Regions from separate parts of the Palleronia sp. THAF1 genome, predicted to be linked through region 2. Evidence: riboswitches for the same ligand, from Rfam matches in the RefSeq annotation. Region 2 holds a riboswitch; the other holds the start of a gene.
What was found. Region 2 has a riboswitch for cobalamin ahead of FIU81_RS15290 (DUF1636 family protein). Riboswitches for the same ligand answer to the same signal wherever they lie in the genome.
Positions count from the first base shown of each region.

Region 1: linked by a shared signal. The riboswitch ahead of FIU81_RS13435 (CbtB domain-containing protein) and the one ahead of FIU81_RS15290 (DUF1636 family protein) in region 2 are both predicted to bind cobalamin.

Region 1 covers NZ_CP045420.1:2,691,215-2,696,553, reverse strand. Annotated here, with positions in the region: gene FIU81_RS13465 (BCD family MFS transporter) at 1-481, opposite strand, end outside; gene chlG (chlorophyll synthase ChlG) at 478-1,380, opposite strand; gene FIU81_RS13455 (EF-hand domain-containing protein) at 1,539-2,036, shown strand; gene FIU81_RS13450 (RNA polymerase sigma factor) at 2,079-2,645, shown strand; gene FIU81_RS13445 (hypothetical protein) at 2,638-2,985, shown strand; gene FIU81_RS13440 (periplasmic heavy metal sensor) at 2,982-3,419, shown strand; cobalamin riboswitch at 3,450-3,646, shown strand; gene FIU81_RS13435 (CbtB domain-containing protein) at 3,680-3,862, shown strand; gene FIU81_RS13430 (CbtA family protein) at 3,866-4,540, shown strand; gene FIU81_RS13425 (hypothetical protein) at 4,540-4,998, shown strand; gene FIU81_RS13420 (DUF1636 family protein) at 5,058-5,339, opposite strand, start outside.
Region 2 covers NZ_CP045420.1:3,053,388-3,058,726, forward strand. Annotated here, with positions in the region: gene cobD (threonine-phosphate decarboxylase CobD) at 1-173, shown strand, start outside; gene FIU81_RS15275 (cobyric acid synthase) at 153-1,598, opposite strand; gene FIU81_RS15280 (HAD family hydrolase) at 1,595-2,197, opposite strand; gene cobO (cob(I)yrinic acid a,c-diamide adenosyltransferase) at 2,306-2,881, opposite strand; cobalamin riboswitch at 3,013-3,214, shown strand; gene FIU81_RS15290 (DUF1636 family protein) at 3,291-3,656, shown strand; gene cobW (cobalamin biosynthesis protein CobW) at 3,649-4,698, shown strand; gene cobN (cobaltochelatase subunit CobN) at 4,847-5,339, shown strand, end outside.

The DNA.
Region 1 (5,339 bases), 360 kb from region 2:
CGACGACGCCGGCCGTCACGGCGATGCCGAATATCATCATCAGCCATGTGATCGTGGCGGCAGCGGCCCGGCGGTGCGGCGCAGTAGCGGTGGCCAGAAGCGCCAGAAGCGACGTGCCGGAGGCGCCGACGCCCAGACCGATCAGCGCATAGGCGAGTATCGAGATGCCAAGGCCAGCGGCGAAGTTCGTGTCCAATAGCGGAATGGCTGCGGCAGCGATCAGCGCGCCTGCGCCTAGAACCGCCATGCCGCCGATGATCCAGCGGGTGCGGTGGCCGCCTGTATCGGACAGAAAGCCCCAGTTGGGACGTGTGATCTGCACGCCGTAGTGCAACGCCACCAGCGCGCCCGGCAGGACGGCGGGCAGGGCCAGTTCGACGACCATCAGACGGTTCAGCGTGCTGGTCGTCAGCACGACGATGGCCCCAAGGCACATCTGGACCAGCCCCAGCCGCACGATGGACAGCCAAGACAGGGTCACAGCACCAGCCCCCGGATCGCGAAGGCGGCGACCATCATGCCCGCCACATAAAGCGGCACGCCGAAGCCCGAATACCACAGCGCACGCTGGGCCGGGGCTTGAAGGAAGCGGCGCATCATGGCGCCTTGGACGACGATCAGGCCAGTAATGGCGAGCGCGTAGATCGGCTGGCCCCAAATCAGCAGCATCGTCGCGACCAACATTTGCGGCAGGATCATCACGCAGCAGGCCAGCCGTGCGGCGATGGCGGGGCCCTTGGTGACGGGCAGCGAGCGGATGCCCATGGCCCGGTCGCCCTCGACCGCCTTGAAGTCGTTCAGGACCATGATGCCCTGTGCGCCGACGGCATAGAGGAACGCCACCAGCACCACGAAGAACGACGGTGCTGCGGCGCTGACGACGGCGGCGCCGGTGAACCACGGAAGCCCCTCGTAGGCAAAGCCCACCAACAGCGGCCCCCACCAGCCGTCACGCTTGAGGCGCAGGGGCTCTGCGGAATAGGCCCAGGCGGCGGCGACGGCGACGAGCGTCGCACCAAAGCCCCACGGCCCCAGCATCCAGCCGACGGCCAGCGACAGTACGGACATGGCCAGCGCCACCCACAGCCCCCAACGGCCCGGCACGCGGCCCGAAGGAATGGGCCGATCCGGTTCGTTGATGGCGTCCACACGGCGGTCGCACCAGTCATTCGCCGCCTGGCTCATCCCGCAGACGATGGGACCGGCCAGCACGACGCCCAAGACCACCAGCGCCCACTCTGAGGGCCAGACGCCGGCAGAGACGACGCCGCAAAGATAGGCCCACATCGGCGGGAACCACGTGATCGGCTTGATCAGGGTCAGCAGGGCGGCCGGTTCGGGTGTGCGCCGCTCGGGGTGTAAGGATAAGTTGACACTCATACACAGAGTGAACACTAAAGTTGACACTCTCGCAAGTAAGACGTGCGCTCGCGCATGCGTGATCCTTGATTTGTCGCGGTGGGCGACGGAAGGTGGCGCGGGCCGCGTATCAGGGGCGTCGTCGAGGCAGACGGCCAAAGAAACTCAGGAGAAACCCGATGATCCGCACCACCCTTCTTGCCCTGCTGGCAGGCACCACATTGACCACCACCGCCATCGCGCAGGACACCACGCCGCAGGCAGAGCGTCCGCACCCGATCCTGCGGCTTGATACGAATGGCGACGGTCAGGTCTCGCTGGAAGAAGCACAGGCTGCGCCCGCCAACCCGATGGCCATGGCTGATTCGAATGGCGATGGCACGCTTACCCGCGACGAGGTGATCGCCGCCGCAACCGAGCGCGCCACCCAGCGCGCGACTGACCGCGCGGGCCAGATGTTCGACCGCTTCGACGAGGACGGCGATGGCCAGATCGCCATCGACAACCTGCCCCAGCCGCGCGGCAACCGGGGCGACCGGATCGAGCGGATGTTCGAGCGGGCCGATGCCAATGATGATGGCGTGCTCGACGCCGAAGAGATCGCCGATCTGCCCGAGCACGGCAAGCGTGGTCACGATGGCAAACGCGGCCACGGCCATGATCGCGACCGTGGCTAAGGAAGCAGGGGGCGGGCGCGTGTCCGCCCCCATCTTGACCGCATGACCGAGCCTTCTGACGAATCCCTGCTCGCGGCCTATGCCGCCGGCGACATGTCCGCCGCCGCACCCCTCGCGCAGCGGCACGTGCCGCGCGTGCTGGCCGTGGCGCAGCGGATGTTGGGCGATGCGGCAGAGGCAGAGGATGTGGCGCAAGAGGCTCTGCTGCGCTTATGGAAGATCGCACCGGAGTGGCAGGCAGGGCGGGCCAAGGTCTCGACCTGGCTTTACCGTGTGGCGGCGAACCTGTGCACGGATCGGTTGCGTGCGCGGCGGCCTTCGGACCCGCTGGATGCAGCGAACGAACCTGCCGCGCCCGACCCCAGCGTTGCGGTGCGGATGCAGGACCGGCAGCGGAAGGTGGCGCTGGAAGAGGCGCTGGCCGCCCTGCCCGAACGCCAGCGTCTTGCCGTCATCCTGCGCCACATAGAGGAATTGCCGAACCCCGATGTCGCCGCCACCATGGGCATCAGCGTCGAGGCGGTGGAAAGCCTGACCGCACGGGGGCGCGCGTCGCTTGGGAAGATATTGGCCGGTCGCAAGGAGGCGCTGGGATATGTCGATGAATGATGACGATTTGATCGCAGGCCTGCGCGGGCTGAAGTCCGATGCCAGTGGCGACCTGATGGAACGTGTGCTGGCGGATGCTGCGCTAGAGGCCGGTCGCCGCGATCACCCCAAGCCGTCCGAGCTGCTGATGGCTCGCGTGATGCGCGACGCACGGACCACCGCAGGCGCCCGCCGCCGTCGCGATATCGCGGCGTGGGGCAGCCTTGCGGCGGCCTGCGTCATGGGGCTGGCCGTGGGGCTGGGCGATCCGGGCGGCTATATCGCCGGGGCGACCTTTGGGTCGGACTTTACCGATGTCGCCGGAGGCTACGGCTTTCAATATGCGGAGCTTTCGGAATGAGGTTCTCGACGCTTCCCCGTCTGTGGCGATTCGTGCTGATCGGCTCTCTGGCGCTAAACCTTGCGGTCGCTGGCGTCGTGCTGGGGCAGGTCTTTGACGGCCCCGACCGCGATCGCGGTCCGCGTATGGGCGGCCCGGCAGCGCCCCTTGTGCGCGCGCTGGACAAGCCGGATCGGCAGGCGCTGGTGGATGATCTGCGCGCAGGTCCGCGCGGACCGCGGGGTCGCGGCTTGGAGAGCGTGCTAGAGGCGCTGCGCGCCATCCCCTTCGACCCAGAGGCGCTGCAAATCGCGTTCGCAGAGGCTCGGCGCATCGGAGATGCCCGGGTCGCGCGGACGGAAGCCGCGTTGATCGACCGGCTGACGCAGATGTCGCCAGAAGCGCGGGACGCCTACGCGGACCGCTTGGCGAAAAGCTTTCGACGTCCCCGCTAAGATCGCCTCTTTCCACAGGGTCGGATCGGCGCTACGGAGGAAGGGCCCGGTGTCGTCGTCGCAAGCGACGGGACCAATAGGGAATTCGGTGAAACGCCGAAGCCGCCCCCGCGACTGTAAGCGGTTAGCGTGCATCCAGACAGCCACTCGGGGCCGATTCCCGGGGAAGGCGGATGTAACGTGTTGACCCGCAAGCCAGGAGACCTGCCGGGTTTGAGTTCAGCCAACCCGTCGGGGAGACGGTAAGGAAAGGAAGACCGATGAAGACGCAGACCGCGACCGCCGCCATCCAGACCCTGCCCAAGACGGGCGTTATGGCCCCCGCGCTTCTGGCGCTGACGATGGGCCTTGGCCTGATCGTTCTTGCAGGCCACGTGCAAGCCGATGCCTTGCACGACGCGGCGCATGACGTGCGCCACGCCACCGGCTTTCCCTGCCACTAATCCATGACCTACAGACTGCTGACCGGCGCGTTGATCGCCGGTTTTGCCGCGGGGCTTTTGGCTGCCGTGCTGCAATTCGCATTCGTGCAGCCCGTCCTTCTGGCTGCCGAGCTTTATGAAGGCGGCGCTCTGACGCACTTCGGGGAGGACGGATCTTCGGCCCCCGTCGCCTATAACTTCGACCCCATGCGCGATATTCTGAGCGTGCTGTTCTCGGCTGTCGTCTACATCGGTTACGCGCTGATCCTGACCGCATTCATGGCCGTCGCCGCCGATCGTGGCTGGGCCGATATTGACGGACGCACCGGAATCATCTGGGGCATTGCGGGTTTCGTAACGGTGCAACTGGCCCCGGCCATCGGCCTGCCGCCGGAACTGCCGGGGGTCGCCGCGGCCGATCTGGCGGCGCGTCAGGCGTGGTGGCTGGGTTGCGTGGTGTCATCGGGCATCGGCTGCCTGCTACTGGGCCTTGGACGCGGCTGGGTCTGGTGGGTCGGAGGTATCGTCCTGCTGGCCGCACCTCATGCAATCGGCGCGCCCCAGCCCGATGGCTTCACCGGTCCCGCACCGCCCGAATTGGGCGCCTTGTTCTCAGCCCGTGCGCTGGGCGTCGGGTTGGCGGTCTGGGCGGCGCTTGGTTCGCTCTGCGGCGCGCTTTGGGCGCGGGGAGACGCGTGATGCGGGCGCTGGCGCTTGGAGTCATCGGTTTGGTGATCGGGGTCGGCCTCGGCGTGTTTCTGGCTGTGTCGCAAGGGTGGGAGATGGCTGGCCACGACCACTCCGACCCGGCGCACCACGGCGCGGGCATGGACCACGCCCATGACATGCCGCTGGATGTGTCCGGTTCGGATGCGCCCTCGTTGACGGTCGAGGCCACGCCCGATCCGATGGCAGGCTGGAACCTGTATCTTGAGCCGACCAACTTCACCTTCGCGCCTGAGTCGGCAAGTGGCGATCACGTGGCAGGACAAGGCCACGCGCATGTCTACGTGGACGGCGTGAAACTAGGCCGGTTCTATGGGCCTTGGGTGCATGTGCCGACCGGAGGTTATGTTCAGGTGACGCTGACCTCGAACGACCATCGGCCCTTGGCGGTGGATGGTGAAGCGGTTGCCGTCGACCTGACGCTCGATTGACCGCCACGCCTTCGGCGGGCGTGGCGTCGTGAGTATTTTCGACAAGATGAAGAGGGCCGTCAGGCTGCCGGGATCTTGCCGATCAGGCAATGGCGTAGGCGTCCGCAGGGGCGGGCGTCATTGATGTTTCCGCTTGGGGCATTGGCATAGGTGCGGACGGTGGCGGCGATGTCGTCGGCGTCCGTCTCGGGATCGACATCTGCGAACAGATAGGCCGTCCCGTTGCCTTGGATCGACAGGGCTGTGGGGCGATTACAGACGTTCAGGCAGTCGTGCAGGCGCAGGTCTGCCGTGTCCCCAAGTGCCGCGCGCAGGGCACTGGTCTCCGTGTCTGGGCGGCA
Region 2 (5,339 bases):
TGTTTCGCACCTATGACACCGGCGATGCCGTGGCCGCGCAAAAGCGGCTTGCGCGGCATCACATCTGGAGCCGCATCTTCCCCTACAGCGACACGTGGCTGCGGCTGGGCCTGACTGACGGCGACACGAATTGGGCACGGCTGGAGGCGGCTTTAACGGGCGGCGGCGAGTAGCGCGTCCACGTCCAAGTGCGTTTCCAGATGGTCCGCGAGGGCATCCAGCGCGGCTTCGACTCCGGCACCGTATCCCGTCTGCGACGCGACGCCGAACCCGGCAAGCCACGCCGCGCGAAAGGCGTCATCCCGGAACATGCCGTGCAAGTAGCTGCCCGCGATGCGTCCGTCGGGACTGACCGCGCCTTCGGGGGTGCCATCGACATGCGCAAAGGGCCGCGCGCGATCAGGGCCATCGCTATTACCCATGTGGATCTCGTAGCCATCGAACGGCGTATCCGTCGCCGCGTGGATCGCGCACACCTCGGTCAGATGTTTGTCCGCGCCCATCGTCGTCGCGATATCCAGCAGGCCAAGACCGCGATCCGCCCCACTGGCGCCTTCGATCCCGCCAGGGTCGCGCACAACACTCCCGAGCATCTGATAACCGCCGCAGATGCCCAGCACATGCCCGCCGCGCCGCACATGCGCGGTCAGATCACCGTCCCATCCTTGCGCGCGCAGAAACGCCAGATCGCCACGCGTGGACTTGCTGCCCGGCAGGATCACAACGTCGGTATCGCCGGGCAGCGCCTGCCCCGCTTCCAGCATCGTCAACCGCACGCCCGGCTCTGCCGCCAACGGGTCCAGGTCATCGAAGTTCGCGATCCGAGACAGGCGCAGACAGACGATGTGCAACCCCTCCGTCCGGTGTTCGGAACGGATATCCAGGGCATCCTCTGCCGGAAGGCGCGCGGCCTTTGGGAACCACGGCACGACACCGAAACCGGGCCAGCCGGTGCGGTCTTGGATCAGAGCGTAGCCATCGTCGAACAGCGACGGATCGCCACGAAACTTGTTGATCAGGAACCCGCAGACCATGGCTGCGTCGCCCGCGTCCGTGACCGCATGCGTGCCGACAATCTGCGCAATCACGCCACCCCGATCGATATCACCTGCCAGCACGACCGGCACGTCGGCGGCGCGCGCGAAGCCCATGTTGGCGATGTCGCCCGCGCGCAGGTTCACCTCTGCCGGGCTGCCAGCGCCTTCGACCAGCACAAGATCATGGGCTTCCTTCAGCCGCCCGAAACTTTCGACCACACGTTCCAACAGCTGCGGCTTGAGGGCGGCATAGTCGCGCGCGCGCACGCTTGTCAGGCGCTTGCCTTGCACGATCACCTGGCTGCCGGTCTCTGTTTCCGGCTTCAGCAGCACCGGGTTCATATCGGTATGCGGCTGTAGCCCACAGGCCAGCGCCTGCACCGCCTGCGCGCGCCCGATCTCTCCGCCGTCCACCGTTACGGCGGCATTGTTGCTCATGTTCTGCGGCTTGAAGGGCGCGACCGACAGACCGCGCCGACGCGCAACGCGGCACAGGCCCGCGACCAGCATAGACTTGCCCACGTTCGATCCGGTGCCCTGCAGCATCAGCGCACGACTCACAGTCCTAGCACCTCTGGCAGTCGATCCCGAGTGTCTGGGCCAAAGCGGAACGTGCGCCACCCACGCTTGGCCGCGGCGGTGATGTTCTTGCCGCTGTCGTCGATCAGCAGAAGATCGTTGGGCGGTAGCTTGGCCCAGTCTTCAATCTGACGAAAGAAGCCCGCATCCGGTTTGGCCACACCCATTTCGCCGCTGGCAAACACATGTTCGGCGGCGCGACCGGCATCGGTGCGCGCGGCGATATAGCGGGCACGAGCAGTAGGGTTGTTGGTTCCGATCACCTTGCGCCCGGCATGGGCCTGCATCCACCCGACCGCTTCGGCATCGGGTCGGTCATCAGCGGTCAACCAATGGGCGAGGAAATCCTCGGCAGAGATCGCGTGGCCTTCGTCCGCGATCCAGCCGTTCAGACGATCCAGCAGGTCGCAGTCGCCATTCAGCACATCCCGCGCCTGCCCCGGCACATTCAGGAACCGCCGGAAAGAGGCGGGCGGGATACCGATATCGCGGTCGAGCGTTGAGACCCAGGGGAAGACTTCGCCGCCGGGATTGACGTTCAGAACGCCGTCGAAATCCCAAATGGTCAGGGGCGCGGACATCAGATCAGAGGGCCGTCAGTGGGGTGCGAGCAAGCCCGTGAACATCTTTTTTTCGTAGCTGAGAAATCCAGCTACGAAAAAAAGTCGTGAATGCGCGCAGGCGCAGGGTCAAAACTCCACCCCCTTCTGCGCCATCACACCATCACGGAACGGGTGCTTCACCAGCTCGAACTCAGTCACAAGATCGGCCGCCTCGATCAGCTCCGGCTTCGCGTTGCGCCCCGTCAGAACGACATGGGTCATCCGCGGCTTCTGGTGCAGCAGGAAGTCCACCACCTCGTCGATATTCAAGTAATCGTAGCGTAACGCGATGTTGATCTCGTCCAGCAAAACGAACTGCACACCGGGATCGAGGATCTCGCGCTTCGCGATCTCCCACCCGGCCTGCGCGGCAGCGATGTCGCGCTCGCGGTCCTGCGTTTCCCAGGTGAACCCCTCTCCCGACACGAAGAACCGGCAGTCGTCGGCGAACCGCTCGCGCAACAGCTTCTTTTCGCCCGTCTCCCAGTTGCCCTTTACGAATTGCACCACCGCGCAGGGCATCCCCCATGCGATGCAGCGCATGACCATCCCAAAGGCCGACGACGACTTACCCTTGCCCTTACCGGTATGGACGACGATCAGACCTTTCTCTTCGGTCTTCGTCTCCATCATCTTGTCGCGCGCGGCCTTGATCTTCTTCATCTTGGCGTTGTGGCGCTCAGCCGTACCATTTTCGTCGCGGCGCGCGGTTTCATCATCGGCACCGGGAGGCGCGGTTTTATCGGCTTGTGCGGTCGGATCGTCCATCGCTTGACTCCGTGGCGGTATACCCCCCATGTCTCACCCGCGCTGGTGCCCGTTGCAACGGGTGAAAAGGGAATGGGGCTGTTCTACCGCAACAGACCTCAGCCGCCCCCGCGACCGTGACCGGAGAGGTCGCCCGATCCACTGGCTGACACCGGGAAGGGGGGCGATCGCGGGCCAACTGGCCCACATCCGCAAGCCGGGAGACCTGCCAGCACGAGTGAATGGATCGGACGGGGTGTGCCGATGCCGGGATTGGGCCATGGCCCCGCCTCGCGCGTTTACCCCGTCCCTGTAAGGGTGCGACATGAGCGAGCCGGAACTTCTGATCTGCGTGAAATGCCGCCGCGGCATCGACCAACCCGGAGAGGAACGCCGCCCCGGCAAGGTGCTGGCCGACCGCGTGGCCGCCGACTTGCCCGATGGCCTGCGCCTGATCGAAACAGAATGTCTGTCGAACTGCGACCGGGGCTGCTCGGTGGCTCTGCGTGGTCCGGGCCGGTGGACATTCGTCTACGGCAACCTCACGGAAGAAGACGCCGAAACCGTGATCCATGGCGCATCCCTCTACGCAGGCGTCGCCGATGGACTTGTGCCCTGGCGCGAACGCTCCGAACACTTCAAGCGCAACTGCATCGCGCGTATCCCTCCTTTGGAGTCCTCCAATGACTGATCTGTCGAAACTCCCCGTCACCGTCGTCACCGGCTTTCTGGGCTCGGGCAAAACGACCCTGATCCGCCACCTGATGGCCAATCCGGGCGGCCGCCGCCTTGCCGTTGTCGTCAACGAGTTCGGCGACGTGGGCGTGGATGGAGAGATCCTGAAGGGCTGCGCCATCCCCGACTGCCCGGCCGAGAACATCGTTGAACTCGCCAACGGCTGCATCTGCTGCACCGTCGCCGACGACTTCATCCCCACGATCGAAGCTTTGATGAAGCTCGACCCCCGCCCCGATCACATCCTGATCGAGACGAGCGGCCTGGCACTGCCCAAACCGCTGCTAAAGGCGTTCGACTGGCCCGATATCCGCTCGAAGATCACCGTCGATGGCGTGATCGCTCTGGCCGACGCCGAAGCCGTCGCCGCAGGCCGCTTTGCCCCGGATGTGGACCGCGTAAACGCCCAGCGCGAAGCGGATGACAGTCTGGATCACGAAACCCCGCTGTCCGAAGTCTTCGAAGACCAGATCTCCTGCGCCGACATCGTGCTGCTGACCAAGCCCGACCTTGCCGGCCCTGAGGGCGTGGCCAAGGCCCGCGCGATCATCGAGGCCGAAGCTCCCCGAAAACTGCCCATCGTCGAAGTGGCCGAAGGCGCGGTGGATCCCCGCGTGATCCTGGGGCTGGAGGCAGCGGCCGAAGACGACATGGACGCCCGTCCCAGCCACCATGACAATGCGGACGATCACGATCACGAGGATTTCGAAAGCGTCGTCATCGACCTGCCCGAAATCACCGATCCCGCCGATCTTGTCGCCAGGATCGAGGCGATGGCCAAAGAGCAGAACATCCTGCGTGTGAAGGGCTACGCCGCCGTCGAGGGCAAGCCCATGCGCCTCCTGGTCCAGGCCGTCGGCGCGCGCGTGCGGCACCAGTACGATCGCCCCTGGGGCAGCGATCCGCGCCGGGGCCGGGTGGTCGTCATCGCCGAACACGACGACATCGATCCGGACGCCATCCGCGACGCCCTGATCGCCACCGAACCCGCCGAGTGACCATGAGCGTGCGCCGCCCCTTCTTTGTTTTCCCAAATACTCCGGCCGAACGGTCCGGGAAGGCGAGACGACAGCGCAACGCGAGGCGCGCGCCACTCTCTCCATGCGCGGGGCGCGCGCAACCTTCCCCATGCGCGGGGCGCGCGCAATGCATGTGATCTTCCGCGAAAGTCACGGGCTGGAGGAAACCGACACCCCGACCGATCTGGGCCAAACACCCGCCGATCTGGTGGTCCTGTCGTTCTCGGACTCCGACCTTGGCGCCTTCGCGGAAGGGTGGAGGCGAGGACGCGACGGCCTGCCGACCCTCCGCCTCGCGAACCTGTCCGCCCTGCGCCATCCGCTGTCCGTCGACACCTACGTCGAGCAAACGCTTGCAGGCGCGAAAGGCATCTTGATCCGTCTGATCGGCGGCGCGCCTTACTGGTCCTACGGACTTCAACAGGTGCAGGCCCTCACCCGCCGCCATGGCGTCGCGCTGGCCGTTCTGCCCGCTGACGGGCGCGCGGATGAAACGCTGGACGCCGCTTCTACCCTGCCCGTTTCAACCCTGCGCCGCCTGCAACATCTCTGCGACACCGGCGGCGCGGTGGCCGCACAAGCCGCGCTGCAGCAGATGGCGCTTGCGAGCGGTCTCTATG